DNA from 2 places in the Alkalihalophilus lindianensis genome. Region 2 is predicted to be linked to the other one. Evidence: a T-box and tRNA genes for the amino acid it is inferred to sense, from the RefSeq annotation. Region 2 holds a T-box; the other holds one or more tRNA genes.
What was found. The T-box of region 2 lies ahead of ileS (isoleucine--tRNA ligase). A T-box ahead of a tRNA ligase gene usually reads a tRNA of that ligase, here a tRNA-Ile.

Region 1: it has a tRNA-Ile gene. The T-box ahead of ileS (isoleucine--tRNA ligase) is inferred to sense a tRNA for this amino acid. The anticodon was not compared.

The regions. Positions count from the first base shown of each region.
Region 1 is NZ_JAWJBA010000001.1:371,985-387,320, forward strand. It holds gene RYX56_RS02090 (MFS transporter) at 1-605, shown strand, start outside; gene RYX56_RS02095 (DUF1002 domain-containing protein) at 738-1,631, shown strand; gene RYX56_RS02100 (NfeD family protein) at 1,905-2,552, shown strand; gene RYX56_RS02105 (DUF1189 domain-containing protein) at 2,558-3,337, opposite strand; gene RYX56_RS02110 (Na/Pi cotransporter family protein) at 3,574-5,199, shown strand; tRNA gene RYX56_RS02115 (tRNA-Asn) at 5,367-5,441, shown strand; tRNA gene RYX56_RS02120 (tRNA-Met) at 5,447-5,520, shown strand; tRNA gene RYX56_RS02125 (tRNA-His) at 5,558-5,633, shown strand; tRNA gene RYX56_RS02130 (tRNA-Ile) at 5,639-5,715, shown strand; tRNA gene RYX56_RS02135 (tRNA-Ser) at 5,730-5,822, shown strand; gene uppP (undecaprenyl-diphosphatase UppP) at 5,882-6,694, opposite strand; gene RYX56_RS02145 (superoxide dismutase) at 6,964-7,572, shown strand; gene RYX56_RS02150 (MFS transporter) at 8,021-9,316, shown strand; RNA gene ssrS (6S RNA) at 9,397-9,577, shown strand; gene RYX56_RS02160 (penicillin-binding transpeptidase domain-containing protein) at 9,653-11,725, shown strand; gene RYX56_RS02165 (hypothetical protein) at 11,764-12,267, opposite strand; gene RYX56_RS02170 (hypothetical protein) at 12,270-12,635, opposite strand; gene RYX56_RS02175 (DUF4912 domain-containing protein) at 12,989-13,651, shown strand; gene RYX56_RS02180 (1,4-alpha-glucan branching protein domain-containing protein) at 13,666-15,336, shown strand, end outside.
Region 2 is NZ_JAWJBA010000004.1:152,692-168,027, forward strand. It holds gene spoIIGA (sigma-E processing peptidase SpoIIGA) at 1-883, shown strand, start outside; gene sigE (RNA polymerase sporulation sigma factor SigE) at 910-1,623, shown strand; gene sigG (RNA polymerase sporulation sigma factor SigG) at 1,733-2,551, shown strand; gene RYX56_RS13360 (YlmC/YmxH family sporulation protein) at 2,679-2,972, shown strand; gene pgeF (peptidoglycan editing factor PgeF) at 3,063-3,881, shown strand; gene RYX56_RS13370 (YggS family pyridoxal phosphate-dependent enzyme) at 3,918-4,601, shown strand; gene RYX56_RS13375 (cell division protein SepF) at 4,620-5,066, shown strand; gene RYX56_RS13380 (YggT family protein) at 5,094-5,348, shown strand; gene RYX56_RS13385 (YlmH family RNA-binding protein) at 5,360-6,133, shown strand; gene RYX56_RS13390 (DivIVA domain-containing protein) at 6,292-6,786, shown strand; T-box leader at 6,847-7,076, shown strand; gene ileS (isoleucine--tRNA ligase) at 7,162-9,927, shown strand; gene RYX56_RS13400 (TraR/DksA C4-type zinc finger protein) at 10,078-10,728, shown strand; gene lspA (signal peptidase II) at 10,802-11,266, shown strand; gene RYX56_RS13410 (RluA family pseudouridine synthase) at 11,266-12,180, shown strand; gene pyrR (bifunctional pyr operon transcriptional regulator/uracil phosphoribosyltransferase PyrR) at 12,366-12,950, shown strand; gene RYX56_RS13420 (solute carrier family 23 protein) at 13,114-14,436, shown strand; gene RYX56_RS13425 (aspartate carbamoyltransferase catalytic subunit) at 14,603-15,336, shown strand, end outside.

The DNA of each region.
Region 1 (15,336 bases), on a different contig from region 2:
GTGTAGCTCTGTTGAAAATGGAACGAGAAACGTTGCTTCCGATCTTTACAGCAAGTGGGGTTGGCATGTTTTTGTTGTTTGGATTTTTATTTTTATTATCCTATGAATGGGAACAGGGAGTGGATAGTAATGGCTTGGTAAAAGGATTCATTTTAGCGATGCCTTTACTCGTTTTAACAGTAACTTCTTTATTGGTGGGTAAGTACGGGTTGAAAAATAGCGATCAAACGAAAAGAAGTATTATATGGGGGTTACTATTCGTAACCGGAAGTGTGGCAGGCTTTATATTTTCAAGTCTATTTATCGCCGATTTATTATTAATTAGTATGCTCGCTTTAGGGTTAGGGTTTTTACTGCCAGGCTGCAGTGCGTGTGTAGCCCTGGTCGTCACGCCACAAGTTAAAGGAATGGTGTTCTCTATTTATTCAATGATTCGTTTTCTAGGAGTAGCATTTGGTCCTTACTTTTTTGGCCTTTGGATGGTAGATCGAGAGCAATTAGTGTTTAACGTACTACTTTTAGCCGGTTTGACATGCGTGGTTTTACTATGGAATTGGACCTGTTTACCAATTGGGAAACGATGTGAAACCCATCAAACTTCATGAGATTGATAAGGAAATAAGTCTAAAGTCCCTTTTCTTTTTACTGTAAAAATTGTTTCCTAATGAGTAGAGCATTCGTTATATAGGGGAATGCCATTGACTGTTTTTACGGTCAAAACAAAGGAGTCGATTAGATTGAAACACACTTGGAAGAAGTTATTGTCGCTTGTACTTGTGGTCTCGCTAGTAGTACCAACCGTCCTTCCATCACTTGCTCTTGCTGATGCAGCACCAGGAGATGTGATCGTGACATTAGGAGAAAATTTATCTCCAGCAGAGCGTGAGAAGATCCTAGCTGAGATGAACGAAACGGAAAATACAGAAATCATTACAGTTAGTAACCAAGAAGAAAGAGAATACTTGGGTGATTATATTAGTTCCTCTCAAATTGGAACACGTGCACTTTCCTCAACAAAAATTACATTAGCCGAAGAAGGATCAGGAATTAATGTAGAAACTAACAATATCACGTGGGTATCTGAGGGGATGTATGCCAACGCACTTGTTACAGCAGGGGTTGAAGATGCAGATATTTATGTGACAGCACCATTTCCGGTTTCAGGTACAGCGGCACTTACAGGGTTAATTAAAGCTTACGAAATTGCAGCAGAAATTGAAATTCCAGAAGAGCAAAAGCAAGTAGCCAATGAAGAAATGGTTCGTACAGCAGAACTTGCGGAGTCTATCGGAGTTGAGGAAGCTACAGAGCTTATGAATCGCATTAAGGAAGAGATTGCGAATAACCCAGTGGAGTCAGAAGAGGACTTACGAGAATTAATCCGTCGCGTTGCAGCTGAATTAGGAATTGAACTAACCGAACAAGAATTAGATGGTCTCGTATCTTTATTTATGCGTATGAAAAACTTAAATATTGATTGGAACCAAGTGCAAGATCAAATTTCAAAAGTACGAGATAATTTAGGTGACTTTTTAGCACGTGAGGATACACAATCATTTATTAGCAAAATATTAGAGGTTATAAATCAGTTAATTGAAGCCATTAAAGGTTTCTTTACTTCTGAAGCGTAAGAGAGGGATGTTCCCTCTCTTTTTTCTTTGGAATTCTTTTACACAGGTCGACAAGTTGTAGTACGATGTATGTAGGCAGGGAGTACGTTTGGGGGTTCTGTTTCTTTTCTAACAGTTTTTTTTTCTTGTACTTTTGTTTTCGGCTTTCTCAATATCATCACCCCCTCGTACCATTAGGGTGAGCTTGAAACTGTTCTTTTTATTCATTTTTAAAAAATCTGCAACAATTTCTTCATTCATTCGTATATACATAAAAAGAGGAGGGACGAACATATGGAGTGGCTTGATTCAGCAACAATAGGATTTTTTGTTGTGTTTTTAGGGACGCTTTTCTTATTCGGGGAGCTACTGGTTCGAATGAGAGGGTTATTTGCGGTCTTAGGTGTCGCTATTATGGCTATGTATTTCTCGTACCATTTAGCAGGAGATGTTGGATTTTGGGTAGTAATTCTTTATGTGTTAGGGTTAGTCCTTATTATCGTTGATGGCAAAGTAATCACAGATGGAACCGTGGCTTTGTTAGGGGTATTATTAATGATTACAGGCCTTGCTCTTCCGGCTCCAGACCTAATTTATGGCATTCTAGTTTCAATGGGATTTTTAGTTGGTGGTTTTAGTTCTGGATTATTCTTAAAAGTATTTCCATCTAGAGATTTATGGGCGCGTTTGACGTTAAAAGACCGACTAACTGGAGATATGGGGTACAATTCCCTAAGAGAAGACTATCGCGAATTAGTCGGAAAAGAAGGGATGACACTAAGTGCATTCCGTCCAACTGGAACGGTAGAGATTGAAGATAAACATTATAGTGCAACGAGTGGTGGCCAATGGCTTGAGGCGAATATGCAAGTTAAAGTCATTGATGTCGATGGCACCCGCATAGTCGTGAAGCGTATGAATGATCAAAAAACAAGCGAGTAAGCCTATTACGGCTTCTCGCTTGTTTTTCTTTTCGGGATAGGGATCGAAAAAAGCGCGTACAGCACCATCGTAAGAGTGGCAATAAGTAAGACATAGGCTGGAATGCCACCTATTAGTACATCGACCCAAGCAAAAGCGATGACCGGCATTGTCATGGCGTAGGCCGTGATAAGCCACATATGTCGATATTGAATGTTTTTTCGTTTCCCTCTAAATAATAAGCCGACATAGCCAAAGATTGTTACCCCTAAAAAAGCCACTCCCAACAAGCCGCTATAGATGAGTAAGGAAACAATCAGCAATAATAAAGGGAGGAACCCTTTCACATCCCCAATACGCTCGGTTAGCTCTTCATCTGTTACTTCTTGTAAGCCAATTAGGACATATGATACCGAGTGAGTGGCTCCGTAACGAAACAATAGCGCCTCTTCATGACGAAAAACAACGCCTTCCCCAAGCTCCGCTAATTCAGTACTCGATAATTCATTATGAGGATCTAACACAAATACTCCTTCATTTAATGAGTAATTAAGATAAGGCTCATTAAGATCCGCTTGCAATTTCCCATCTTCTAATGAAAATGAAGGGAGGTCCTTTTCTAAGCTTTCTTCTAATTGACTAATACTAGATGTATAAGTCATCCATAGTGACAAAATAAACGGGATACAAGCAATAAAAATAACTGCTAATACATGAAAGATGGCTTTAGTAATCGGTTGGAATCTGCTATAAGCTAATACTTTCTTGTCATAAAAACTCTTATAAAAAAATTGAAGGCCGTTCATAAATAATCTCCTCTCACACCACTCCATATTTTAACGAAAACTGCTACATTCAACAAGTTTCAAATCAGTGAACAGCTATAATTTTCGTTAGATGGGGAAGTTCAGAAAAAAAATCAAAATTCATATTTACAAAACGTTCATAAATGCTTAATAATAGACAGGGTGTCATTGTTGAGGTTTGTCGAAAGTCGAAAAATTAAATAAGACTGACTTTCTAAATGAGGGGATGAGATTAAGTGGATTTACAGACACTTTTGTTCATGTTTTTTGGAGGCCTTGGAATTTTCCTTTTCGGTATTAAATTCATGGGGGACGGTCTTCAAAAAGTAGCAGGGGAGAGACTGCGCGACTTATTGGACAAGTTTACTACGAACCCTGTTATGGGTGTTTTTGCTGGTTTGTTTGTAACCGTGTTACTACAAACGAGTACCGGAACGACTGTTTTAACGATTGGCCTTGTAAATGCTGGATTTATGACATTAAAACAAGCAATCGGCGTCATTATGGGTGCCAATATTGGAACGACGGTAACAGCGTTCATTATTGGAATTAAAATCTCAGCCTATGCTCTACCAATTATCGCAGTTGGGGCAGCTTTAATTTTCTTTATTAAGCAAAAGAAAGTAAACAATTACGGCCAAGTTATATTTGGATTTGGTGCCTTGTTTTACGGGCTTGACTTAATGGGAGAAGGATTAAAGCCGTTACGTGATCTTCAAGCTTTTGCAGATTTAACGGTGCAAATGGCAGATAACCCATTGCTTGGGGTGTTAATTGGTACAATCTTTACTGTATCCGTTCAAAGCTCAAGTGCATCAATTGGGTTGTTACAACAACTGTACGATCAAGGTGCAATGACATTAGATGCAGCTCTGCCTGTATTATTTGGTGATAACATTGGGACAACGATAACAGCCATTCTAGCTGCTATTGGGGCGTCTGTTGCAGCAAAACGCGCGGCGTTAACGCATGTAATTTTTAACTTGATTGGTACGATTATCGTTTTGATTGTTTTACCTTTCTTCTTAAGCCTGGTGAGCTTCTTGGCACTAGAATTAGGATTGAACCGACCAATGACGATTGCATTTGCTCATGGTATTTTTAACGTTTCCAATACGTTGATTCAGTTACCATTTGTTGCATTACTTGCAGTGATCGTTACAAAGCTTGTACCTGGTGATGAATACAACATCGAATACAAAGCAAAGCATTTAGATCCACGCTTTATCGGAAGATCACCTGCTATTGCACTTGGACAAGCGAAACAAGAAGTGCTACGCATGGCCGATTTTTCTGAGAAAGGGTTAATTGAAGTCAGTCAGTATTTAGAAAATGGACAAAAGCGTCACGCTGAAATGGCTACTCAATTTGAGAGTGCGATTAACAATCTAGATAGAAAAATTACAGAATACTTAATTCAAATCTCCTCCCGTTCGCTATCTGATCAGGATTCAAAAATGCATTCTATGCTGATGGATACCGTTCGTGACATTGAACGTATTGGTGACCATATAGAAAATATTGTGGAATTGAAAGATTATCAAAAAACACAAAAAGTCGTGATGTCTGATACGGCATTAAGTGATTTAAATGAAATGTTTGAATTGACCATTTCGACGTTACAAGAAGCGATTTCGTCACTAGACCTAGGTGATACGGATAAGGCTCGTTCTGTTCTTGAAAAGGAAGACCTGATTGACAAGATGGAGCGTAAACTACGTAAGCAGCATATCCAACGTGTAAACGAAGGAAGATGTTCTGGTGGAGCTGGTATTGTCTTTGTTGATATTGTTAGTAACTTAGAGCGTATCGGTGATCACTCTGTAAATATTGCAGAAGCAGTGATTGGAGAAATACGCTAATAATGGGAAAGAGCAGTGAGTATTTTCACTGCTCTTTTTTTTAGTTCGTGCTATAATAGACAAGCAAGTAGGACAAAAAGAAAAAATTCTAAGAAACAAATAAAAATTTAAGAAAATCTATTGACTTAATCGCAGTAGATTGGTAATATAATTCTTGTCTTTAATATTCCACAGTAGCTCAGTGGTAGAGCAATCGGCTGTTAACCGATCGGTCGTAGGTTCGAGTCCTACCTGTGGAGCCATATTTGGCGGTGTAGCTCAGCTGGCTAGAGCGTACGGTTCATACCCGTGAGGTCGTGGGTTCGACTCCCTCCGCCGCTATTTTTTTAAGAATTACATCTTTACATCTTTACATATGGCGATTGTGGCGAAGTGGTTAACGCACCGGATTGTGATTCCGGCATTCGTGGGTTCAATTCCCATCAGTCGCCCCATATGAGGACCCTTAGCTCAGTTGGTTAGAGCACTCGGCTCATAACCGATCGGTCGTAGGTTCGAGTCCTACAGGGTCCACCATACTTTTTCTTTGCGGAGGAATACCCAAGTCCGGCTGAAGGGATCGGTCTTGAAAACCGACAGGCGGGTTAAACCGCGCGGGGGTTCGAATCCCTCTTCCTCCGCCATATTGAACTTAATGATTGAGTACATAAAAAAAGGCAGCTGATATTCAGCTGCCTTTTTGTTACGTTAAAAAGATCCAAGTGACTAATCCGAGGGAAACACAGTAAACGGCAAAATAGCTTAGCTTAGCTTGTTGGACCATTGAAATAAGCCATTTGATTCCAATAAGAGCAAAGAGAAAAGAAGAGATAAAGGCAATCCATAATTCATTATTTATACCATGTGAAAATTGTCCGATAAGCTCAGGCAGTTTTAAGAGCGTAATTCCAGTGATGATTGGGATTGAAAGTAAAAAGGAATAACGTAATGCTGTTTCTTTACTTAAGCCGCACCATAATGCTGCAACGAGGGTACTACCAGCACGAGAGATACCTGGAATAACCGCGAGAGCTTGCCCTAGTCCAATAAAGATCGCATGTTTCCACGTCATTTCACTTGGTCCACGCATCCCTTGTGAGACCCCGTGCTCAATTAAAATTAAAAAGATACCTGTAATGATTAGAGCCGCACCAATCGTCGCTGTATTGGTAATTGACTCAGCAAGCCACTCTTCAAGTAATTTTCCAACGACCATGGTAATAACAGTTGAAACAAGCATTAAGCTTACAAAACGAAAATGACCCGCCTGGTTTACGTCTTTTTTAATAATGTATGAAAGGGAACCCTTAACGAGGTTCAATAAATCCTCTTTAAAATATAAAAGCACAGCTAGAAGAGATGCTAAATGTAAAAAAACTTCAAAAGTTAAATCGACATCGCCTGTATTTATGTGTAGTAACTTCTCAAAAATAACAAGATGAGCACTACTTGAGATCGGTAAAAACTCCGAAATCCCTTGTATAAAGCCAATGAATAACGCTTCTAACCAAGACATAATAGCCTCCTTTTAAACGAGTTAATTCATCATATGGGACAAGTGGAACTTTTATGAATCTCTCGTTTATTATTAGGCATGTAGGGTATCGTATAAATGTCACGGTATTTGTGATTCGACAAGTCTTTTTTATTGCAAGAAAGTGAAGATTTTGGTAATGTAGGAGACGGACAGACTTAGGAAACATTCATGTTGATTAAGTCGTTGGCCTTTTGGGAAAAGAACGTCCCAAGTTACAATTGTATTCATTATAAGGAGGAGATTTTGAAATGGCTTACGAATTACCACAATTACCTTACGCAGCAAATGCTCTAGAACCTCATATTGATGAGCAAACAATGAATATCCACCACGGGAAGCATCACAACACTTACGTAACAAAGCTTAACGCAGCTCTTGAAGGACATGATGACCTTCAAGGTAAAAGCATTGAAGAGCTTGTAAGTAACCTTGATGCAGTACCTGAAGACATTCGTGGTGCAGTACGTAACAACGGTGGCGGACATGCTAACCACACATTCTTCTGGCAAATCCTTTGCCCGAATGGTGGAGGCACACCAACTGGCGAATTAGCTAATGCAATCAACGAAGAATTCGGTAGCTTTGAAGCATTCAAAGAAAAGTTTGCAGATGCAGGTGCTAGCCGTTTTGGATCTGGTTGGGCATGGTTAATCGTTGATGGCGGAAAACTTGCTATCACAAGTACTCCAAACCAAGATACTCCACTAATGGAAGGTAAAACACCAATCCTAGGACTTGACGTTTGGGAGCATGCTTACTACCTTAACTATCAAAACCGTCGCCCTGACTACATTAACGCATTCTGGAATGTAGTTAAATGGGACGAAGTTGCAAAGCGTTACGAAGAAGCTAAATAATGATTCATAAAGCAAAGCCCCAGTGGCTTTGCTTTTTATTTTATGAAGGGTGGGGGTGCGAGAGTGTCAGGTTCGCACATATAACAGGCCTTCGCACATATTATCAGGAATTCGCACATGTAACAGGCCTTCGCACATATAAATCGTTTTTCGCTCCTATAATTAAGAATCCGCCCATAAATCGATCAACGCCGCACATATATGAACATTTACGCACATAACACATGGAAATCCGCACATAACACCATTTTAGCTAAACAGCCATTTCCGCGTTTATCTTTCTAGCTTCAATGGCTAACTGTTCGAGGTCTTTTCATTCTAAAACTGTTTGGCAAAGAGCGCCAAGCCACTTTAAGCCTGAAAATGACGCAGCTAAACAGCCATTTCCACTTTTATCTGCATAACGGATTTTTGTTAAGACACACTACTGAGTAAGGTGGTGGAGTCGGTGAAGAAGTCCGTAATTCAGAAATTGATCGGCGATATAGAAGTTACAAGGGATTTGGTCCTTCTCCTCACAATAGGAGGATTGTATGCACTGAGTATTGCGCTATCAAACACGTTCGTGAACGTCTATTTGTGGAAGCAATCAGGGGAATTTATTGACTTAGCTCTCTACAATTTAACAGCCGTCATTTTTCAGCCTTTGACGTTTATTTTAGCGGGGAGGTGGGCTAAGAAAATTGACCGTGTGATCGTGCTGCGGCTTGGGGTTATCTCATTATCTGGTTTTTATACAACAGTCTTATTATTAGGAGATGTAGCAAACCATTACTTAATCATTCTAGGGGCTTTACTTGGAATTGGATTTGGTTTTTATTGGTTAGCTTTTAATGTCTTAACGTTTGAAATTACTGAGCCAGAAACACGTGATTTCTTCAATGGATTTCTGGGACTCCTAACATCATTTGCTGGGATGATTGGGCCGATTGTCTCTGGTTATATTATTACGAGAATGGAGAAATTCACGGGATACTCGGTCATCTTTGGGATTTCATTAAGTCTGTTTGTTGTTGCTGTTTTAATGAGCTTTTTATTAAAACGACGAGCAGCAGAAGGGAAATTCTTCTTTAGAAGAATTTTAGCTGAACGAAAGAAGAATCCGAATTGGAGGCATATCTTACATGCCCATTTCTTTCAAGGGTTGCGTGAAGGTACGTTTCTATTCGTCATTGTGGTCTGGGTATATATTGTAACAGGAAGCGAGCTGGCAATTGGCACCTATGGACTGATAGCTTCTGCTGTACAATTTATCGCCTATTATGCTGCTACACGCCTGATTAAACCAAGCTTTAGAAAAAAAGCGATTTTAATTGGGGGCTCCATTTTATATGCGGCCATATACCTTATTGTCTTTGATATTTCGTTTGCGAAATTAATTATGTATGGAGTGGTAATTTCGATTGCTTATCCAATGTTATTAGTTCCGTATATTTCACTTACGTATGATGTGATCGGAAAAGGGTGGAAGGCAGCGGAGATGAGAATTGAATACATCGTCGTACGTGAAGTGTTTTTAAATAGTGGTCGGATTGTATCTGTACTAACATTCATTGTAGCAATCCTTTTGTTCCCTGAGGAAAAGAGCATACCTGTTGTATTAATGATTCTTGGTATTGGCCATTTCCTTATTTATTTCTTCGTGCGACATGTACGTTTTTCAAAACCAAATGGGGGAGAAAGTTACAGTTTTGCACGTCAGAAAAATGGCGATGGAGGCAGCACAGGTGGGACGACAGTTTAATGTGTCGACATCGTGAATTGATGTTCAATTCTTTTGACAAGCTACTTCATTATGATATAATGAGCTTAACTTAAAAAACAGATTGCCTGCCGTGTTAGTGAGCTTCTTATTGTTTCGAACCTTGTGTTTTAAAAGGGAGTTCTACATCGAAGTGGTAACAGCAAGCCAGCTTGTTCTGGACGCTGAAACTATTTCTGCGAACACCCACCTACTGAAGTAGGTTCATGAAACAACTGAAGCAACGGCATACGCGGGTATATATTTTAAAGTGAGAATTAGACACCTACTTAGGTGTCTATTGTCATGTATACACATAAGTTAAGAGGGGATTTGTGTATGGGGAAAAATAAACTGAAGAAAAAAGGACATGTTCCAGCGAGACTCAATATGCTATTCTTTGCCGTTTTCATTCTTTTTTCAGCTTTGATCTTACGACTTGGCATGGTGCAAATTGTACAAGGGGAAGATTTTGAAAAAATAATAGACCGGACAAGCCAAACAACAGCTAGAATCGATGCACCTCGTGGGTTGATGCTTGATCGTTACGGTCATACAGTTGTAGACAATCAATTAGAACTATCTGTTACATATACGAATCCTTCTAGAGGGACATCCTCTGAAACGATGCTTGAAGTAGCAAGAGACTTATCTGAATTAATTGAAGTTGATACGAGTCGGATCACCGAACGTGATCGTAAAGACTTTTGGTTATTGCTTCAAGATAGAGAAAGACGCTTTGAGTTAGTAACCCAAGAAGAAAGAAGTCAGTTAGAAAGTCAGTCTGAGCAGTATCAATTAGAAATAGAACGCATTACAGAAGAACATTTAGCAGAAATTTCAGAACAAGATGAACGTGTCATGGCGATTTTTAGGGAGATGTCACGAGGGTATGCAAACACTCCGCAACGAATTAAACGCGGAATTACAGATGAAGAAGCGAATATTATTAGTGAAAACTTAGATCAATTGCCAGGCATTGATATTTTACGTGATTCACGCCGTAACTATGTGTACGGAGAAGCGTTTAGAACGATATTTGGTTCAACTGGATCGATTCCACGCGAGCAACTTGATTATTTTTTATCAAGAGGTTATGACCGCTCCGATATTGTTGGAACAAGCTATTTAGAAACAGAATATGAGGACGTATTGCGTGGCCAAAAAGCAGTAATGGAAAGTATTACCACGTCCACTGGTGGCGAAGTTGAGCGTTCTGTAAATGAACAGCCCGGCCAACGTGGAAACGACCTCGTCTTGACGCTTGATATGGAAATGCAACAAAAGCTTGATGAGATTATCTCTGAAGAAATAAACAGTAAAAGAAATGATTTTTTAAATGAACGTACGGCCTATGCAGTCATGATGGACCCGCAGACGGGTGATATTCTTGCCATGTCAGGTTATCGAAATGGTAAAGCAGATCATCAGATTGGGAATGTAACCAATGCGTTTGAGATGGGCTCTTCTGTAAAGGGAGCTTCGGTATTAGCTGGTTATCAAACAGGTGTAATAAGCCATGGGCAAACGCTGTATGATCGACCGATCGATCTTCCAGGTACGCCTATAAAGCGTTCTTATACACGTATGGGGTATGTAAATGATATTAAAGCTCTTGAGAGGTCTTCAAACGTTTACATGTTTGAAATTGCGATGCGCATGATGGGGTATAACTATGGTAGTAGCAGAAGTTTCGATAATCAAAAAATTATGGAAGCATATGATCAATCACGCTATCTATTTAGTCAGTTTGGACTAGGCGCTGATACAGGAATTGATCTACCGGGCAGCTCAACTGGTTTGCAAGGTGGGCGAACACAGCCGGGTAACTTACTCGATTTAATGATTGGGCAGTATGATACCTATACACCGTTGCAACTTGTTCAATATGTATCAACGATTGCAAATGATGGCTATCGAGTCAAGCCACGTTTAGTCTCTGAAATAAGAGAGCCAAGTGTATCGGCTGATGAACCTGGTGCAATTTTGCATAAGTTTGAGCCGACCATCCTAAACCGAGTAGATATGTCTGATGCGGATCTTAATCGCGTTCAACAAGGTTTTTATCAAGTGATGAACGGATCACAAGGGACTGCAGCTGGAACGTTTGGAAATGCGTCCTACAATCCAGCTGGGAAAACAGGTACAGCTCAAGTTAAAGTAGCTGTAGGTCAAGGTGCCAATCGTCACAGTGTTGATGGAAACAACCAGATCCTCGTTGGCTATGCACCTTATGATAATCCTGAGGTTGCCTTTGCGATCATCGTGCCGTTTACTAAAGTTGATAATCGAGCTAACTTTGCTCAAAGTATTGGTAAGAAGATGCTTGATGAGTATTTTGATTTAAAAGAAGAGCGCAATGGTCCCATTAAAGCGGATGAGCCGATTCTTGAAGAAATAGAGGATGAATAAATGAAAAAAGCTTGCTACAGTGATGTAGCAAGCTTTTTTTACGTGATGCGGTTCGCGAGATCTTGGTAACTCATTGCACTGTTCACGTCAAATTCTCCAGCACGAACTTTCTCAGCTAAGTTATTGCGATCAAGGTATCGTAGGAACTCACTCGCGCTATCAATAATGTTAGCTTGTTCTAATTGATTCGCAACATCATGAGAACTTGTCCCTTGTGAAATTACCAATGTCATGGAGTAGACATTAACTGTTTCAACCGTTACTGAATCTGGTAAGTCTTCTTCAACTTCTTGAGCTTCTTCTTCTAATTCTTCTGCAGGTATTTCCTCAACCTCAGTTTCCTCTATCTCAGGTTCTTCTGCTGAGACGTAGTAACCTTGTTCTTGTAAGGCAGCCATCATTTCAGAGATCTCTAACTCTTGTTGTTCAACAATTGTAATTGGTTCGACTGTTGCTTCAGGTGAGAAGGCTTGCGTTACCCAAATGATTCCTGTTGCAAGAACAATCCCGCCAGCTAATCCTTTAAGAGCATGTGGTGACATCGTTATTGCCCCCTTGCAGCCGTTGGAGTGCTTGAATCAAGGATACGTTCCACTTCAAGAGGCGTTAAGCCGGTCTTCTCAGAAATGATTTCGAGTGTGTACCCTTTTTGATGCAAGGATTCTACCTCAGCTTGGAGTTTTTGTGTAGAAGCAGAACGTGCTTTAGTCGGAGCTTGGTCACTACTCACTAAAAGTTCTTCTTCTAAAATACGAATCTTTTTCTTTAATTGATAGATCTCTTGCATGAGCGTAATCGAAAAGTTCTCCATCTGCCGTTCCACTTCTGTTGCCTTGTCTTTTCGAAAGAAAGATAACACAAAAAGGAGGATGGCGATTACTAAGAGAATCATGATAGTCCATTCGATCATCTTACAACCCTTCCCTCTATAAAACTATTTTTCCTCTCTATTATACACATAGACAACAGACTTAAAAAAGTGGTTTTCGTCCTACTTCCTCGACAATTATTGAGTGAAGCGTTTACATAAGCGCGATACGCCCTTTGTTCGCATGAATCGACACGACGAAACGACAGCAAAAGCTAGCGAAATAAGGCGAAAAATTTTTTTGTGAGGGCGAAGCATAGATAGCTCAAGTGCATGACAAAAACAGACATTTTACCCTGCTTGTCCGGAGAATTTAAGGTCGGTATGATTAATGTAACAAGATATGCAACGTTTTTTTCATTTATGCATAAGGCATTCATCCTGGAGGTGTTGAAGTGATACAAGACATTTTAGCATTACGAGAAAAAGGATTTTCTTTTCGAAAGATCGCAAAAGAACTCGGAACAACTGTTGGAAAGGTTCAATACCGCTTCCAAAAACATCAAGAAGAAGCAGGGGGAGAAAAAGCAGTGGAACCACCAAAAGCAGTGCAACCACCAATCGTACCAGTGGAAGAGATCAAACCATTAGCAGCCTCATATGATCGGGATGAGGTGATGCTTCTTCCGAGGGGACCAAGTAGTCTCTATGCCTTCTGGGAAACAAGAGAGGTAACAAAAAGAATAATTGAGCATCAATTTAGAACACCATGGCACGAACTAACCAAGGTATTAAGGTTATATGATGTGACGGCGATTCTTTTTAACGGTCACAATGCACATCGTTTTGTAGAAATGGAGATTCCAGAAATGACTAACAATTGGTATTTTCATGGATTAGAAGAAAACCGAACGTTCATCGTTGATTTAGGCGTTAAGACAAATGAACACCACTTCTTTAGTGTCATTCGCTCGAACCCGATCGACACGCCAAGAATAAAAGAGAGCATGAAAGGTCACTATCAAGAAGCTGTTCAAAAGTGGCAAGAAGGACTAGCAAGTGAGCCAGAATGGTTAGAGCATTTTAGTACGTATTCATATTATGAGTCGACGAAATAAGGAGGAGAATTACTTTGAGTAATGGTTACTTTTCATTTGTCCTTCATGCCCACTTACCTTATGTCAGACATGAAGAAGAAAATCGATTAGAAGAAAGATGGCTTTTTGAGGCAATGACTGAAACGTATATCCCCCTGTTATGGGCAATTGATGAGGGGAAAGTTAAAGATGGGATCACCATTTCATTTACACCGCCGCTAATGGAGATGCTAGCAGATCCGCTTATGCAAGAGCGGTACCTTCATTACTTACTCAAAACCGAAGAGCTGCTTAGAAAAGAAGCAACGTACTTAGAAGAGGATCAGACCTTCAACTCACTCATTCCATTCTATCAAAAAAGATATCGAAAAATTCGAGAAACTTTCCTCAACTGGGATAAAAATGTGTTGAAAGCATACAAACAATTAAACGAACAAGGTTACGTCACATTAATGACCTCAGCTGCTACTCACGCATTCCTACCGTATGTAAAAACGAAAGCAGCGCTCCGTTCTCAAATACGAGAAGGTATTCAAGCATTTGAATCCCATTTTGGTTTTAAACCTAGAGGGTTTTGGCTTCCTGAATGTGCGTATGCACCTGGCCTTGATCGCATTTTGATGGAGGAGGGTATTCGATACACCTTTGTCGATGAGCATACGATCCTAAGTGCTGATCCTAAGCCAAACAAAGATTCAGGTGCACCTATTTACTCACCACATGGGTTGATTTTATTCCCGCGACATACCGAACTTTCTAGTAAAGTATGGAGCTCTACGCTAGGGTATCCGGGAGATCCAGATTATCGTGAATTTTATCGTGACATCGGCTATGAGCGCGATTGGGACTACATTGAATCCTATGTGCATGAAGACGGCATTCGTGTCGATACAGGACTCAAATACTACCGGGTAACAGGGTTAACAGAAGAGAAAGAGGCTTATAACAGAGAGTGGGCAGAACAAAAAATTAATGCACATGCCAGTCATTACCTTAAGAGTATAGAAGAATATGGTGGGCAACATGCAACCCAAGCCTTTCCACCTTATTATATGGTTGCTCCTTTTGACGCTGAGTTATTTGGTCATTGGTGGTTTGAAGGGCCAGAATGGATTGGAAAAGTGTTAGAAAAAGCAAATCAAAAGGTCTCTTTTGTTAGTCCGGAAACGTATATTGACCGTCACTTTCAAGACTTTGATACATGCCACATCTCGTATGCCACATGGGGAAGAGACGGGTATGGAGACGTTTGGTTAAACCCCAAAAATGATTATATGTATCGTCATTTGCATCGACTCGAACAAGATATAGCAGCAGCAGTTGCTTTGCATAGCAGTCCTACACCTCTTGAAACGCGTGCGATTAAGCAGATGATTCGCGAGTGGATGCTTGCAGCAAGTAGTGATTGGGCTTTTATTGTAGATGGCGATAGTGCAGTGAACTACGCAAAAGAGAGATTCCATACCCATGTTAATCGGTTTGACCGCTTAAAAGATCGTTTATTCACTAAACAATTAGATACATTATGGCTTGGTGCACAAGAGCAAGCCTATCCATTTTTAAAAGAGATCGATGAAACGGTCTTTCTCTCAAAACATGATTCCTTTGTCCAAAATCGTCACAAGAACACACCAATAGTCCGAAAAGGAAGAACGATATTAATGCTCAGTTGGGAATTCCCGCCGATGATGGTTGGAGGGTTATCG
Region 2 (15,336 bases):
TTATTTGTTAATCACACTGACGGCTATTGCCTTAAAAAGAAGGTTTACTCAGTTACGCTTTATTCTTAGCGCTCTATTTGCTTCAATGATTGTCTTTTTAATGTTTACTCCCCTCGGTGGATGGTTCTATCAACCTTGGATGAAAGCAATCTATTCTATTTTTATTGTATTAATCGCATTCGGTTTTAAAAGATGGAGTTATTTTTTTCAAAGTCTGCTTATGTTTTATTTTGTGACGTTTATGACTGGTGGTGGACTGTTTGCCCTCCACTATTTCTGGAAAACAGAAGTTGATTTTCTCGAAGCTGTTTCTTCTCCTGCTGCAGCTGGTTTTGGAAGTGGGATCAGTTGGGTTTTCGTTGTCATTGGTTTCCCGCTTGTTTGGTTCTTTTCTAAACATCGCATTGAGACAATGGAAATCAAAAAAATTGATTATCATCAGCTAGCAACAGTCACGATCTATTTAAATGGTCAAATCATCAAAGTGAGTGGACTTATTGATAGTGGTAATAAACTTCATGACCCGATTTCGCGTGCCCCAGTCATGATTATTGAAGCTTCTACTTTATATGAGTTTTTTGGAGAAGAGACCATCTCTAAGATCCTCACTTTAGACGTTTACGGGGATAACGAAAGTGATATTCAAGATGAATGGCTTAAGCGCACAAAAATCATTCCTTACAAAGTAATTGGACAATCTACACCTTTTCTGACAGCGATCAAGCCAGAGTCCGTGATGGTGGAACATGATGGACAAGTGTATGAAACAAAGCATGTTTTAATAGGCCTTCAAGATCGTGCCTTATCTCCTGACGATTCTTATCGGAGTATCATACACCCTATACTAGTATTACGTCCGCCAGGTACCCCCATTGCTAACTAACCACATCTAAAAGGAGGAGATTGTAAATGTTGAAATTAAAACTAAGACTTATATGGTATCGCATTATGCACAAGCTTGGAATGAAGGCTGATGAAATTTATTATATTGGGGGAAGTGAAGCTCTACCTCCTCCTTTATCTAAAGAAGAGGAAGCCGTCTTGCTTAAGAAGCTCCCATCTGGGGATAAGGCTGTACGTTCGATGTTAATCGAGAGAAACTTACGCCTAGTCGTTTATATAGCAAGGAAGTTTGAAAATACAGGCATCAATATAGAAGATTTAATTAGTATCGGGACAATCGGGTTAATTAAAGCAGTCAATACGTTTAACCCTGAAAAGAAAATAAAGCTTGCCACATATGCTTCTCGCTGTATTGAAAATGAGATTCTCATGTATTTGCGACGTAATAATAAAACGCGTTCAGAAGTTTCGTTTGATGAACCTTTAAATATTGATTGGGATGGGAATGAATTATTGCTCTCCGATGTATTAGGCACAGAGGAAGATATTATTACAAGAGGAATTGAAGAAAAAGTCGATCGGAAATTACTAGTGAAAGCTCTTCACACATTGAATGAACGAGAGAAGCAAATCATGGAGTTGCGTTTTGGACTTGCAGGTGAGGAAGAAAAAACGCAAAAAGATGTTGCTGATATGCTAGGGATCTCCCAATCCTATATTTCTAGATTAGAAAAGAGAATAATTAAACGATTGCAAAAAGAATTTAATAAAATGGTTTAAAAAAATATTTTTAAAGGAGCGTTCGTTACGTATCAAGGACTGAACAATATAGTCAAAAAAGACTGATTTTAGCTTGTGCATATTTTTCCCTTCAAAGGAGATACTTTACTTGACATCATCTCCCGCGTTAGGAGGGAAAGAATTGACACGAAATAAAGTTGAAATCTGTGGTGTAGATACATCAAAGCTTCCAGTATTAAAAAACACCGAAATGCGCGAACTTTTTACTCAGTTACAAAGTGGTGATGACAGTGCAAGAGAAGTGTTAGTAAATGGGAATTTGCGTTTAGTATTAAGCGTCATTCAACGTTTCAACAATCGCGGGGAATACGTCGATGACTTATTTCAAGTTGGATGTATTGGTTTAATGAAATCAATTGATAACTTTGATTTAGGTCAGAATGTTAAATTTTCAACTTACGCTGTACCCATGATCATCGGAGAAATAAGACGTTACTTGAGGGATAATAACCCAATTAGAGTTTCAAGGTCCTTGCGAGATATTGCTTATAAAGCTTTGCAAGTCCGAGATCAATTAATGGCTGAAAAGAAGAGAGAAAATGAACCAACTGTACAAGAAATTGCAAAAGTATTAGATGTGCCAAAGGAAGATGTTGTTTTTGCTCTTGATGCTATTCAAGATCCAGTGTCTCTGTTTGAACCTATTTATAATGATGGGGGAGATCCGATCTTTGTTATGGATCAGATTAGTGATGAGCGTAATAAAGATGTCAACTGGGTTGAAGAAATCGCTTTAAAAGAAGCAATGATCAGATTAAATGATCGAGAGAAAATGATATTAAATATGAGGTTCTTCCAAGGGAAAACACAAATGGAAGTAGCTGATGAAATTGGCATCTCACAAGCACAAGTTTCTCGGTTAGAAAAGGCTGCTATCCAGCAAATGAATAAACATGCTCAAAGCTAGAGAAAAAAGGTTCCGACGCATAATTGCGTTGGGATCTTTTTTTATTGTAAATACGTGTTCATAAATAAATGAAGTCAAGACATATAATGGGTAATAGCACGCAAACGAGATAAAGAGGTGAAAAATGATGATGAAAATATCAGACTTGCAAGCTAAAGATATTGTGAACATGGAGAATGGCAAGAGGTTAGGTCACTTAACAGACTTAGATATTAATTTAACAACAGGAGCAATAGAATCCATGGTAATTAATGGAACGGGGAAGATGATGGGTTTATTTGGAAAAGAAGAACAAGAAGTAATTATTCCGTGGAAAAACATTATTCGAATTGGTTCAGATGTTATTTTGGTGGAGGTGCCGGAGAGTCTTAGACCACCTATGCCAAATTATAGTCAACAAACGACAACGAGAAGGCGATGAAAAAGAATAAAGTCGTTTCTTGTAAGCGGTGAATTATGGTAAACTAGAATCAAACTATGTTGTTAGCAACAAGTATAGAGGAGGACCATAATGGGAGAACCATTTATCCAACAAAAATCTACTTTTTTAGCAATTGATTGTTGGCAAAAAGAAAACTCTAGCCTTGTTGCCGGATTTACAACAAGAGAGGGCGGAGTAAGTCAGCCGCCTTTTGATTCACTTAATGTGGGTTTTCATGTAAATGACCTTGATGAAGATGTCCAAAAAAATCGTGAGCTTATAGCGGAAGCTCTTTCTTTCCCATTAAATCAATGGGTGGGCTCAGAACAAGTACACAAAGCAACCATTAAAAAGGTGACAAAAGAGCATCAAGGGTTAGGATCTCGTTCCTTACAAGATGCGATAAGTGCTACAGATGGCCTCTATACAAAAGAAAGTGGAATTTTACTTACGAGCTTGTATGCTGATTGTGTGCCTCTCATCTTTTATGCAAAGAACCAAGGAATTATTGGTGTAGCCCATGCCGGGTGGAAGGGAACAGTACAATTAATTGGCCCGAAAATGATTTCTTTATGGCAAGACCGTGAAGGAGTTCCATTGGAGGACATACAAGTTGCCATTGCTCCTTGTATTAGTGGAAATGCATACGAAGTTGATGACCTTCCAATTGAGTCCGTCTTAAAGGTTTTTCCAGAAGCTGTAGAAAAGAAGATCTACACAGAAAATGAGCGTGGTCGCTATCAACTCGACTTACGATTGTTAAATGCGGAGTTACTCATTTCAGCAGGTTTAAAACGAGAACAACTACTCATTTCTTCAATTTGCACAGCCAATGATCCTAGAATGTATTCGTACCGTGCAGATGGTGGTAAAACCGGGCGGATGATGAGTTTTATCGGATTGATGTAGTTCGATTTACAGCTGAAGAAGGTAAGGTGGATAAGTGTGACAGTTAAAGATAATTTTGATCAAATACAAGCAGAAATTGCCTCCATATGTGAGCGTGTAGGACGAGACTCTCAATCCGTTCATATAGTAGCTGTAACCAAATATGTGAGTACAGAGCGAGCACAAGAGGCAATTGATGCTGGCGTTAATCACCTCGGTGAAAATCGAGTAGAAGGAATAGAAGAAAAACGAGAATCTCTTGGTGATGTCGTTTCCTGGCACTTTATAGGGTCACTACAGTCTAAAAAAGTGAAGAAAGTGATCGATCATATCACGTATTTACATTCACTTGATCGTCTATCCCTTGCAAAAGAAGTGGACAAGCGATTAGAAGGTAAACAAACATTAGATTGCTTTGTTCAAGTTAATGTATCTGGAGAAGAATCAAAATCTGGACTTCATCCACAAGAGGTATTGCCATTTATCGAAGAGTTATCGAACTATCCCTCTATAAACGTAATCGGGTTAATGACAATGGCTCCATTTGTAGAAGACAATGAACAAACGAGACCGATATTTAAAAAGTTAAAGCAACTTCAGTTGAGTATTGCTGAAAAAGGATATAAACATGCACCTTGTACCGAGTTGTCGATGGGCATGTCTAATGATTATCATATTGCGATTGAAGAAGGCGCTACGTTCGTTCGAATTGGTACAGCATTAGTGGGCAATGAGAAGTAAAAAAAGGAGGGGCGGTTGATGGGGATGAAAAAAAAGTTTAAACGTTTTTTTGAATTAGAAGATGACGTGCAAGAATATGAAGAGGTTGTTCATGAGGGTGTGGATGAGGAAATCGAACCAACACATCGATCAAAAAAAGGGAATGACAAACAAGCAAATCAAGCCAATGTTGTAAGTTTGCAAAGTGTTCAAAAAGGTGCAAAAGTAATCTTAGTTGAGCCTCGTACATATGATGAAGCTCAAGAGATTGCTGATCATTTAAAAAACCGTAAAGCGGTCATCATTAATTTGCAGCGAGTTTCTCATGATCAAGCAAAGCGAGTAGTCGATTTTTTGAGTGGAACAGTGTATGCTATTGGAGGAGACATTCAAAAACTTGGTCAAAATATCTTTTTGTGTACACCAGATAACGTAGATGTTTCAGGAACGATTACAGAAATGATGCAAGAACAGTTTGATCGTTAAGGTATAAGTAAAGGTGGTGAAAGATTCGTGCAAACAATAGGTGCATTGCTATATAACGCAATGTATATATACTCATTTTTAATTATTGGTTACATTCTCTTATCGTGGTTCCCGAATGCACGTGAATCCTCGTTTGGACAATTTTTAGGTAGCATTGTAGAGCCATATTTAGAACCTTTTAGAAAATTCATTCCACCACTTGGGATGATTGATTTGTCGCCAATTGTAGCAATAATTGTACTGCGTTTAGCGAGTACAGGCGTACTTGCTATCTTTAGTTAAGGAGTTTTTACATGTCGATCTTTCAACATTTTAGGGATGAAGAGAAACCTTTTGTTGAACAAGTGTTGTCATGGAAAGAAGAAGTCGGTTTGATGCATCAAGAACGCCGAACAGATTTTCTTGATCCAAGAGAGCAAGATATTTTAAAAATAGTGATTGGACATGATGAGGATGTAGCCTATCAGTTCTTTGGTGGTTCTCCTACATCAGAAAGAAAGCGTGCCTACTTATGCCCGCCATACTTAGAAATCGCACCTTCTAAATTTGAACTTACCTTATTTTCAATTGAATACCCGGCAAAATTCATTACGCTTACTCATTCTGATGTATTAGGTTCTCTAATGAATGTAGGGTTAAAAAGGGAAAAGTTCGGTGATATTGTTGTTGGGGATGATTTTGTACAAATAGTAGTAGCTAGTGAAATTGCTGACTTTGTTGAACTGAATGTAATGAAGATAGGGAAGGCGAGTGTTCAATTAAAGCCTATCTCTTTTAGTAATCTAAAGAAGTCTCTTGATCATTGGACAGATGAGACTGCTACAGTCTCATCACTTCGCCTTGATGTCATTATCTCAGAAATATATCATCTATCTCGTGCTAAAGTGAAGCCATACATTGAAAGAGGCCTAGTGAAAGTAAATTGGCGGGTAACCGATCAAGTGTCTTTCCTGGTAAATGACGGAGATTACATATCAGTCCGTGGACACGGACGAAGTAAAATAGTTTCGCTTGAAGGTCGAACAAAAAAAGACAAAATCAGGCTGCGTTATGGCCGGTTAATGTAAAGGGAAAAGTTCAGAATGAACGATATTTACTAATATTTCCCTAAAGGAATTAAAAGGTTTTCCTCTTTATTTGTCGAAATAAAAGAGAAATGATCTAGCTGAGAGACAATGATCACATCGATCGAAATTAGCTAAGTTTAAAATCGGGGGTGGCAGTTGTGCCTTTAACACCATTAGATATTCACAACAAAGAATTTACACGTGGCTTTCGTGGCTATGACGAGGATGAGGTTAATGAATTCCTTGATCAAGTCATAAAAGATTATGAAGCAATTTTGCGTGAAAAAAAGGAACTATTTGAACGTGTTACAGATCTAGATGAGAAATTGGAGCATTTTAAAAACATTGAAGAAACGTTAAACAAATCAATTCTTATTGCGCAGGAAACGGCTGAAGAAGTGAGAAGAAACGCTCAAAAAGAAGCACAGCTTATCGTCAAGGAAGCAGAAAAAAATGCAGATCGCATTATAAATGATGCCCTTTCTAAATCACGTAAGATTATGATTGAAATGGAAGAACTTAAAAAGCAAGCTTCTGTCTATAAAATGCGTTTCAAAATGCTAATTGAAGCCCAATTAGAAATGTTAAATACAGATGATTGGGATGAGTTTGTCGAACGTGAAGAGGATGAATTGGAACAAAACCAATCATAAATGAAAGACTACCTTGCACGTTCTGTTAGAACTAGCATATAATAAGGATTACTTATATAGCATATGACCATGATAAGGGATAGTAGGTACTGGTTCTTAGTTAAGCGATTCAGGGATGGTGTGAGCCTGAACACGAGTCCACTGCTGAACATCACCCTTTAGTTTTGCACCGAACGACTATCTAGTAGGCTGCAACGACTCACTCACGTTACGAGTGCTGAAGTGGAAAGAGAATCACTGATTTTCTTTTCATTAGGGTGGTACCACGGGTTAATCTTCTCGTCCCTACTTAGGGATGAGGGGATTTTTTTGTTTATGCTATACACTTACTTAAATGATGACATTCTGGTAAGAAAGAATGAAGGAGGAAGAATGATGGATTATAAAGAAACATTATTGATGCCAAAAACAGAATTTCCAATGCGCGGAAATTTACCAAACAATGAACCGAAGCGTCAAGAAAAATGGAGCGATCAAGATATTTATGCAGAGGTTCAAAAACGAACAGAAGGCCGTCCTCTATTTGTATTACATGATGGGCCGCCATACGCTAATGGCGATATCCATATGGGGCATGCACTAAATAAGGTTCTTAAAGACTTTATTGTCCGCTATAAATCGATGAATGGTTTTCATGCCCCTTATGTTCCTGGCTGGGATACACATGGTTTGCCGATTGAAACTGCTCTTACAAAGAATGGGAAAATCAAGCGTAAAGAGATGAGTGTAGCAGCATTCCGCGAGTTATGTGAGAAATATGCACGTGAGCAAGTTAGCCGCCAGCGTGAACAATTCATGCGTCTTGGTGTTCGTGGTGATTGGTGGAATCCTTATGTAACATTAGATAAAGAATATGAAGCACAACAAATTAAAGTGTTTGGTGATATGGCGAAAAAAGGCTATATTTACAAAGGGAAGAAGCCAGTTTACTGGTCGCCTTCTTCTGAATCAGCTTTAGCGGAAGCTGAAATTGAATACCATGATAAACGTTCACCTTCTATTTATGTAGCTTTTGGTGTGAAAGATGGTAAAAATGTTCTTGCAGGCGATGAGAAGATCATTATTTGGACAACAACTCCATGGACAATTCCAGCAAACCTTGGGATTGCTGTGCATCCTGAGCTTGATTACAATGTAGTTGCAGCAAATGGTCATAAGTACGTGGTTGCTGCTGGCCTGCTTGAAACCCTTCAAGCTGAATTTGAGTGGGAGCAAGTTGAGGTTCTAAAAACCGTTAAAGGAGCACAACTTGAACATGTGGTTGCAGAGCACCCTATTTATGGACGTGACTCGCTCGTCATGTGCGGCGATCATGTTACATTAGATGCAGGTACAGGATGTGTCCATACTGCTCCAGGACATGGGGAAGAAGATTATATTGTAGGACAGAAGTATGGTCTAGATGTTCTTTGCCCAGTTGATGATAAAGGAAACATGACTGAGGAAGCGCCTGGATTTGAAGGAATGTTTTATGATCAAGCGAATAAACCGATCACAGAAAAACTGGATGAAGTCGGAGCTTTGATGAAATTAACTTTCATTACACATTCTTATGCGCATGATTGGAGAACGAAAAAACCAGTTATTTATCGTGCGACTGCTCAGTGGTTTGCTTCTATTGCTAATTTCAGAAATGAATTATTACAAGCAATCAAAGATGTAGAGTGGATTCCTACTTGGGGAGAAACACGTCTGTACAATATGGTTCGTGATCGTGGCGATTGGTGTATTTCTAGACAACGTGCATGGGGTGTGCCGATTCCTGTATTTTATGAGGAAAATGGAGATCCAATTATTACAGATGAAACAATTAATTATGTATCTGCATTGTTCCGTGAACATGGTTCAAACATTTGGTTCGAGTGGGATACAAAAGACTTATTGCCTGAAGGATTTACATCTGAACATAGCCCTAATGGAGAATTCACTCGTGAGATGGATATTATGGATGTGTGGTTTGACTCAGGTTCCTCGCACCAGGCAGTATTAGAAGAACGATCTGATTTAGCACGTCCAGCTGATCTGTATCTTGAAGGATCGGATCAATATCGTGGTTGGTTCAACTCTTCGTTATCAACAAGTGTCGCTGTAACAGGTAAAGCTCCTTATAAAGGGGTGTTAAGTCACGGTTTTGCTTTAGATGGTCAAGGCCGTAAGATGAGTAAATCTGTAGGGAATGTAGTCGTGCCAAACGATGTAATGAAGCAATTAGGTGCAGATATTCTTCGACTTTGGGTTGCGTCAGTTGATTACCAATCAGATGTACGTGTGTCTGATAAGATTTTAAAACAAGTTTCTGAATCATACCGTAAAATTCGGAACACATTCCGTTTCTTATTAGGAAACTTGCATGATTTTGATCCAGCTGTTAATCGTGTAAATAAAGAAGATCTTGGCGATGTTCATTTATTTATGCTTGTAAAATTAAATGAAGTGATTGAGAAAGTGAAAGAAGCTTATGATAACTATCAGTTCTCAAATGTGTATCATACGATTCATAACTTCTGCACAATTGAATTAAGTTCATTCTATATGGATCTTGCTAAAGATACATTGTATATCGAACATGCAGACCATGCAGATCGCCGTGCGATTCAAACCGTTATGTATGAATGTGTACTCGCTCTAACAAAGCTTGTGTCACCAATTCTTTCTCATACGGCCGACGAAGTATGGGAGCAGATTCCTGCAGTGAAAGAAACAAGCGTTCAATTAACAGATATGCCAGAAGTTGAATCATTTGGTGATGTTGAGAATTTAAAAGCGAAATGGCAACATTTTATGTCTGTTCGTGATGATGTCTTAAAGGCATTAGAACAAGCACGTAATGACAAAAAAATTGGTAAATCATTAACCGCAGCTATTACATTGTATGCAACGGGAGATGTTAAACAACTTTTAGAGACGACACCTAATCTTGAGAAGTTATTTATCGTTTCAGCTGTATCAGTGAAAGGTGAAGTAAGTGAAGCGCCTGAGGAAGCAATGAACTTTGATGATCTTCGGATTATTGTAGAAAAAGCTGAAGGTGAAACATGTGAACGTTGTTGGGTTGTTTCAACAACGGTTGGTTCAAATCATACTCATCCAGGACTTTGTACATCTTGTGCAGATACGGTTGAAACATATTACCAGTCTTAATTTTGAGGAGATCACCACTTTAACTAGTGGTGATTTTCTTTTTTGTTTATCAAATTTCCCATAAGCTGTATTCGTTCTTTGGTGCTTACTTGGTTAAGCTAATAAGGAGCTCAAATGGAACTTTGTAGCTCAAAAAGGGGGAGAAAACTGATGAATAAATGGAGCAAACAAAAGAGACAATTAGAGGACATGAAAGCAAAATTAGAAGCTAGAATAAACTCGGATGCCCATGAAGAAACCAAGCATGCCTTGTCAGCTTCTACAGGAGAATTATCGAATTATGATAACCACCCTGCTGATACAGCGACTGATTTATACGAACGGGAAAAAGATACAGCCATTTATGCTCATATTGAAAAGGAATTGGCAGATGTCAATCTGGCATTAAATAAAATAAACAGTGGAACATATGGCATTTGTGAAAAGACAGGCCAAACCATCCCTACTGAGCGTTTAAGCGCTAACCCTACGGCAAGAATGATTGTTGCCGAAGCTAGAAGCCATATTGCCGATGATCGACCGGTTGAAGAAGAGGTTCTTGATTCATTTGGCCGCTACAATTATGATAATGACGATAGTGAAACGGAATTTGACGCAGAAGATGCATACCAATCGGTTGCACGTTTTAACGAGAACTCGATGGTATATGAGGATGCCTCCTTAGATGAGGGGGAGGAGCTCATCGGGTATGTTGAAGAGTTAGAAGGTTTTTTATCAACGGGAATAGAAGGTTATACAGGTACTGATCAGGTCCAGTTTCAGCGTAACGTGCATTATGATCACTATATGGACGAATTGTAGGGGGGACATCCCCCTTTTTTTGTGCTACAATGCATAAGTATGGAAACAAGTGAACAAGAGCGGAGGAACGAGATTGTTTTACTATATCATTGCCCTCATAGTGATTTTAATTGACCAACTAACAAAATGGATCGTTGATACTTCAATGGAAATTGGAGAACGCATTCCAGTGATTGAGAATGTATTTTATATCACGTCTCATCGTAACCAAGGAGCAGCGTTTGGTATTCTCCAAGGACAGATGTGGTTCTTTTATATTATTACGACGGTAGTCATTATTGGTATTATTTACTACATGGAGAAAGAAGCTAAGCATGATTGGCTTTTTGGCAGCTCTTTGGCGTTGATTTTAGGTGGGGCCATCGGTAACTTTATCGACCGTATATTTCGCGGGGAAGTTGTTGACTTTGTAGATACATTTATTTTCGGTTATAATTTCGCGATTTTTAATGTAGCAGATGCTGCACTTTGTGTAGGTGTAGGGTTACTATTTATTAAAATGATTCAAGATGAGCGAAAACAGAAGGAGACAGCTTAATGGAACAAATGCAGTGGACAGTTAGTGAAGAAGTGAAAAATGATCGTATTGATAAATTTTTAACAAGTCAAGACGATGAGTGGTCAAGATCTCAAGTTCAACAATGGATTAAAGATGGCCAAGTACTCGTAAACGATAAATCAAGTAAATCAAACTATAAAGTGCAAGTGAATGATGTGATTACTTTAACGATTCCTGAACCAGAAGAACTAGATGTAGTGGCAGAGGATATTCCACTAGATGTTGTATTTGAAGATGCTGATGTGATCGTGATCAACAAGCCTCGCGGTATGGTGGTTCACCCAGCTCCAGGTCATTATACAGGCACCCTTGTAAATGCTCTTTTACATCATTGTAAAGACTTATCTGGAATTAATGGTGTTGTTAGACCTGGTATTGTTCATCGAATTGATAAAGATACTTCAGGCCTTATTATGGTCGCAAAAAATGATCATGCACATGAATCATTGGTCAATCAATTAAAAGCAAAAACCACAAAACGTCGCTATAAAGCCATTGTGCACGGCATTATTCCTCATCAACATGGGACAATTGAGGCTCCGATTGGTCGCGATAAAAAAGATCGTCAAAGTATGACGGTTACAGAAGAGAATAGTCGCGATGCAGTGACTCATTTCACAGTCCTTGAATGCTTTAAAGATTTTACGTATGTGCAATGTGAATTAGAGACTGGTCGTACACATCAAATTCGTGTACATATGAAATACATCGGTTATCCTCTAGCTGGAGATCCAAAGTATGGTCCGAAAAAGAAAACATTAGATATTGAAGGTCAAGCATTGCATGCAGCAATGTTAGGGTTCACTCATCCTAAAACAGGTGAGGAACTTGAGTTTGAAGCACCATTACCAGAAGATATGGAAGAATTACTTCATTACTTACGAAAGAAGTAATTGACATAGCTCGTATGGTCTGCGATAATAAAGTCAATCAAATAGTCCTTTAACTTAAGTCCCGTGAGGCTTAGAAGGAAACGGAAGTGCTTTAGGATCAGTGTATCCACTTATGCTAAAGCGTGCATTATACGTTTACCTCTAGCCGAATTGGTTAGAGGTTTTCTATATTTACACGGGTAATAATTGAACAGCAAGAAGGTGAAATGATGAGTCGAGTGATATTGGACGAACAAGCTGTACGCCGTGCAACTACACGAATTGCACATGAAATTATTGAACGAAATAAAGGTGTCGATCGTTGTGTATTAGTTGGAATCAAAACACGAGGCATCTACTTAGCCGAAAGACTTGCTGAGAGAATTGAGCAAATTGAAGGCGTCAAGGTGGAGGTAGGCGAAGTAGACATTACGCTTTACCGAGATGATTTATCTCACAAATCTTCCACTGACGAACCAATCTTACAAGGAACCGATATTCCCATTGATATTACGAATCGTAAAGTTATCTTGGTGGACGATGTTCTTTATACAGGCAGAACGGTAAGAGCGGCACTAGATGCATTAATTGATCTAGGGCGACCTGAACAGATACAATTAGCTGTATTAATTGATCGAGGCCATCGTGAATTGCCGATACGACCGGATTATGTTGGTAAAAATGTTCCAACCTCAAAAAGTGAAAAAATCGTTGCGAAGCTCAGTGAAGTGGATGCAACTGATGAAGTCACGATTGAACAAAGAATTGAAACAAATGAAAGAACAGATTGAATCCAAAAAACCTCATATGTATACCTCTTTAACCCAGTCCTGCGAGGCTGACAAGAGGGTCGCTCCTTACTAGTAGTCTGATCTTTTTATCAGACCAGTTAGGTGAAACCTCTTTGTCATACGCAAAGAGGTTTTTTGTTTAGAGAACTAAGGAGGAATTATGATGAATAAACAAACAGCAGAAGTTGGCATTAAAGAAATCCCACGATTTGATAAATGGTTCGTACTAAGTTTACAGCATTTATGTGCAATGTTCGGAGCGACGATCCTTGTACCATTCTTGGTGGGGTTATCTCCATCAGTTGCGCTCCTTTCAAGTGGGTTAGGGACGCTTGCATATTTACTCATTACAAAAGGCCAAGTGCCCGCTTATCTCGGTTCATCCTTTGCCTTCATTGCTCCTATTCTAGCAGCAACCTCTCTTGGAGGGCCTGAAGGAGCGATGCTTGGTAGCTTCTTAGCCGGACTTGTCTATGGAGCAGTTGCCCTTTTAATTAAAACAAGTGGTGTAAATTGGATTATGAAATTACTTCCGCCAATCGTTGTAGGACCTGTTATTATCGTCATCGGTCTTGGTCTTGCTGGAGTTGCGATCGATATGGCGATGTACATTCCAGGGATGGAAGAGCAAGTATATAGTACAACGCATTTCACTGTAGCATTAGTCACATTAGGAATTACCATTATCGTATCGATGTTTTTAAAAGGGTTTTTCGGACTTGTCCCGATTATGTTTGGAATCATCGGCGGTTATTTGTTCGCCTTCACACAAGGTCTAGTCGATTTCACACCAGTAAGAGAAGCAGCTTGGATTGCGGCACCTGAACTTCTTGTACCCTTTATTAACTACACACCGCAATGGTCTTGGGCAATAGCAGCAATCATGATGCCAATAGCAGTAGTAACGATTGCTGAGCATATCGGTGATCAAATGGTACTAAGTAAAGTGGTCGGAAAGAATTTTATTAAAAAACCAGGTTTACACCGTTCGATATTAGGGGATGGGGTTGCAACAATGATCGCTTCATTCATTGGAGGACCGCCAAATACAACTTACGGTGAAAATATTGGGGTGCTAGCAATCACGCGAGTATTTAGTGTATTCGTTATCGGTGGTGCAGCAACACTAGCAATTGGATTTGCTTTCATCGGAAAAATTTCTGCACTAATCTCCACGATTCCAACAGCAGTCATGGGTGGTGTATCAATCCTCTTGTTCGGGGTTATTGCATCATCTGGTCTTAGAATGTTAATCGATAACAATATTAACCTTGGCAGTAAGCGAAACTTAATCATATCTTCCGTCATCTTAGTGATCGGGATTGGTGGAGCATTCATTCAAGTATCAGAAGACATTCAGCTTGCGGGAATGGCATTAGCAACAATCATTGGGATTGTTCTTCACCAAGTCCTCCCAAATAAAGAAGAAAGCTATAGCAAAAAGAACTTATTCTCTGATGAAGAGAAAGAAGAACAAGTAGCTTAATAAATAGACCCTTTAAAGAAGTACAGAGAGACTTCAAAGGAATAGTGTAATGGAGAGATATCAAGTATGGTATGGTGTCTCCTCTAATTCCCTATACCCTGAGATGTCTCATCTCAGGGTTTTTCTCTCTGAAAAAAGGCTTATTATACCAAGGAGGCGTAGGGGGATGCAGATGAGTATCGAAAAATTGGTAAGTAAAGGGCTTCATACAATGTCGGAACTATCACTTAATGAAATTGATTGGATCTTGCATGAAGCAGAAGCTTTCTCAAAAGGAACGAGCTGGAGGCCAGCTGACCAAACATTTGTAGCTAACTTGTTTTTTGAACCGAGTACTCGTACAAAGATGAGTTTTGAAGTAGCTGAACGAAAACTTGGGTTAGAGGTGCTTGCTTTTGATGGTGAAACATCTAGTGTCCAAAAAGGTGAGACCTTGTATGATACAGCAAAAACACTTGAATCAATCGGTGCCAAAGCACTAGTGATCCGTCATCCGAAAAGTAAATATTATGAGGAATTAGAAGATCGATTAACCATTCCTATCATCAATGCAGGTGATGGATGTGGCCAGCATCCGAGCCAATCTCTACTTGATTTGTTAACAATCAAACAAGAGTTTGGAACGTTTAAAGGTGTTCGAGTCGTCATTTGTGGCGACCTCAGACATAGTCGAGTAGCACGATCAAATGCCGAAATCTTAACTCGCTTAGGTGCGAAGGTGCTGATCTCTGGGCCGATGGAATGGATGGAAGGGTTTTCTGATATGTATCCTTACGTTTCAATGGACACCGCAGTCGAGCGTGCTGATGTCATCATGCTACTTAGAATACAAAATGAACGACATGAGGGTGGTCCGATGTCATCCGGCGAGTTGTATCACTTGCAACATGGTTTGACGAT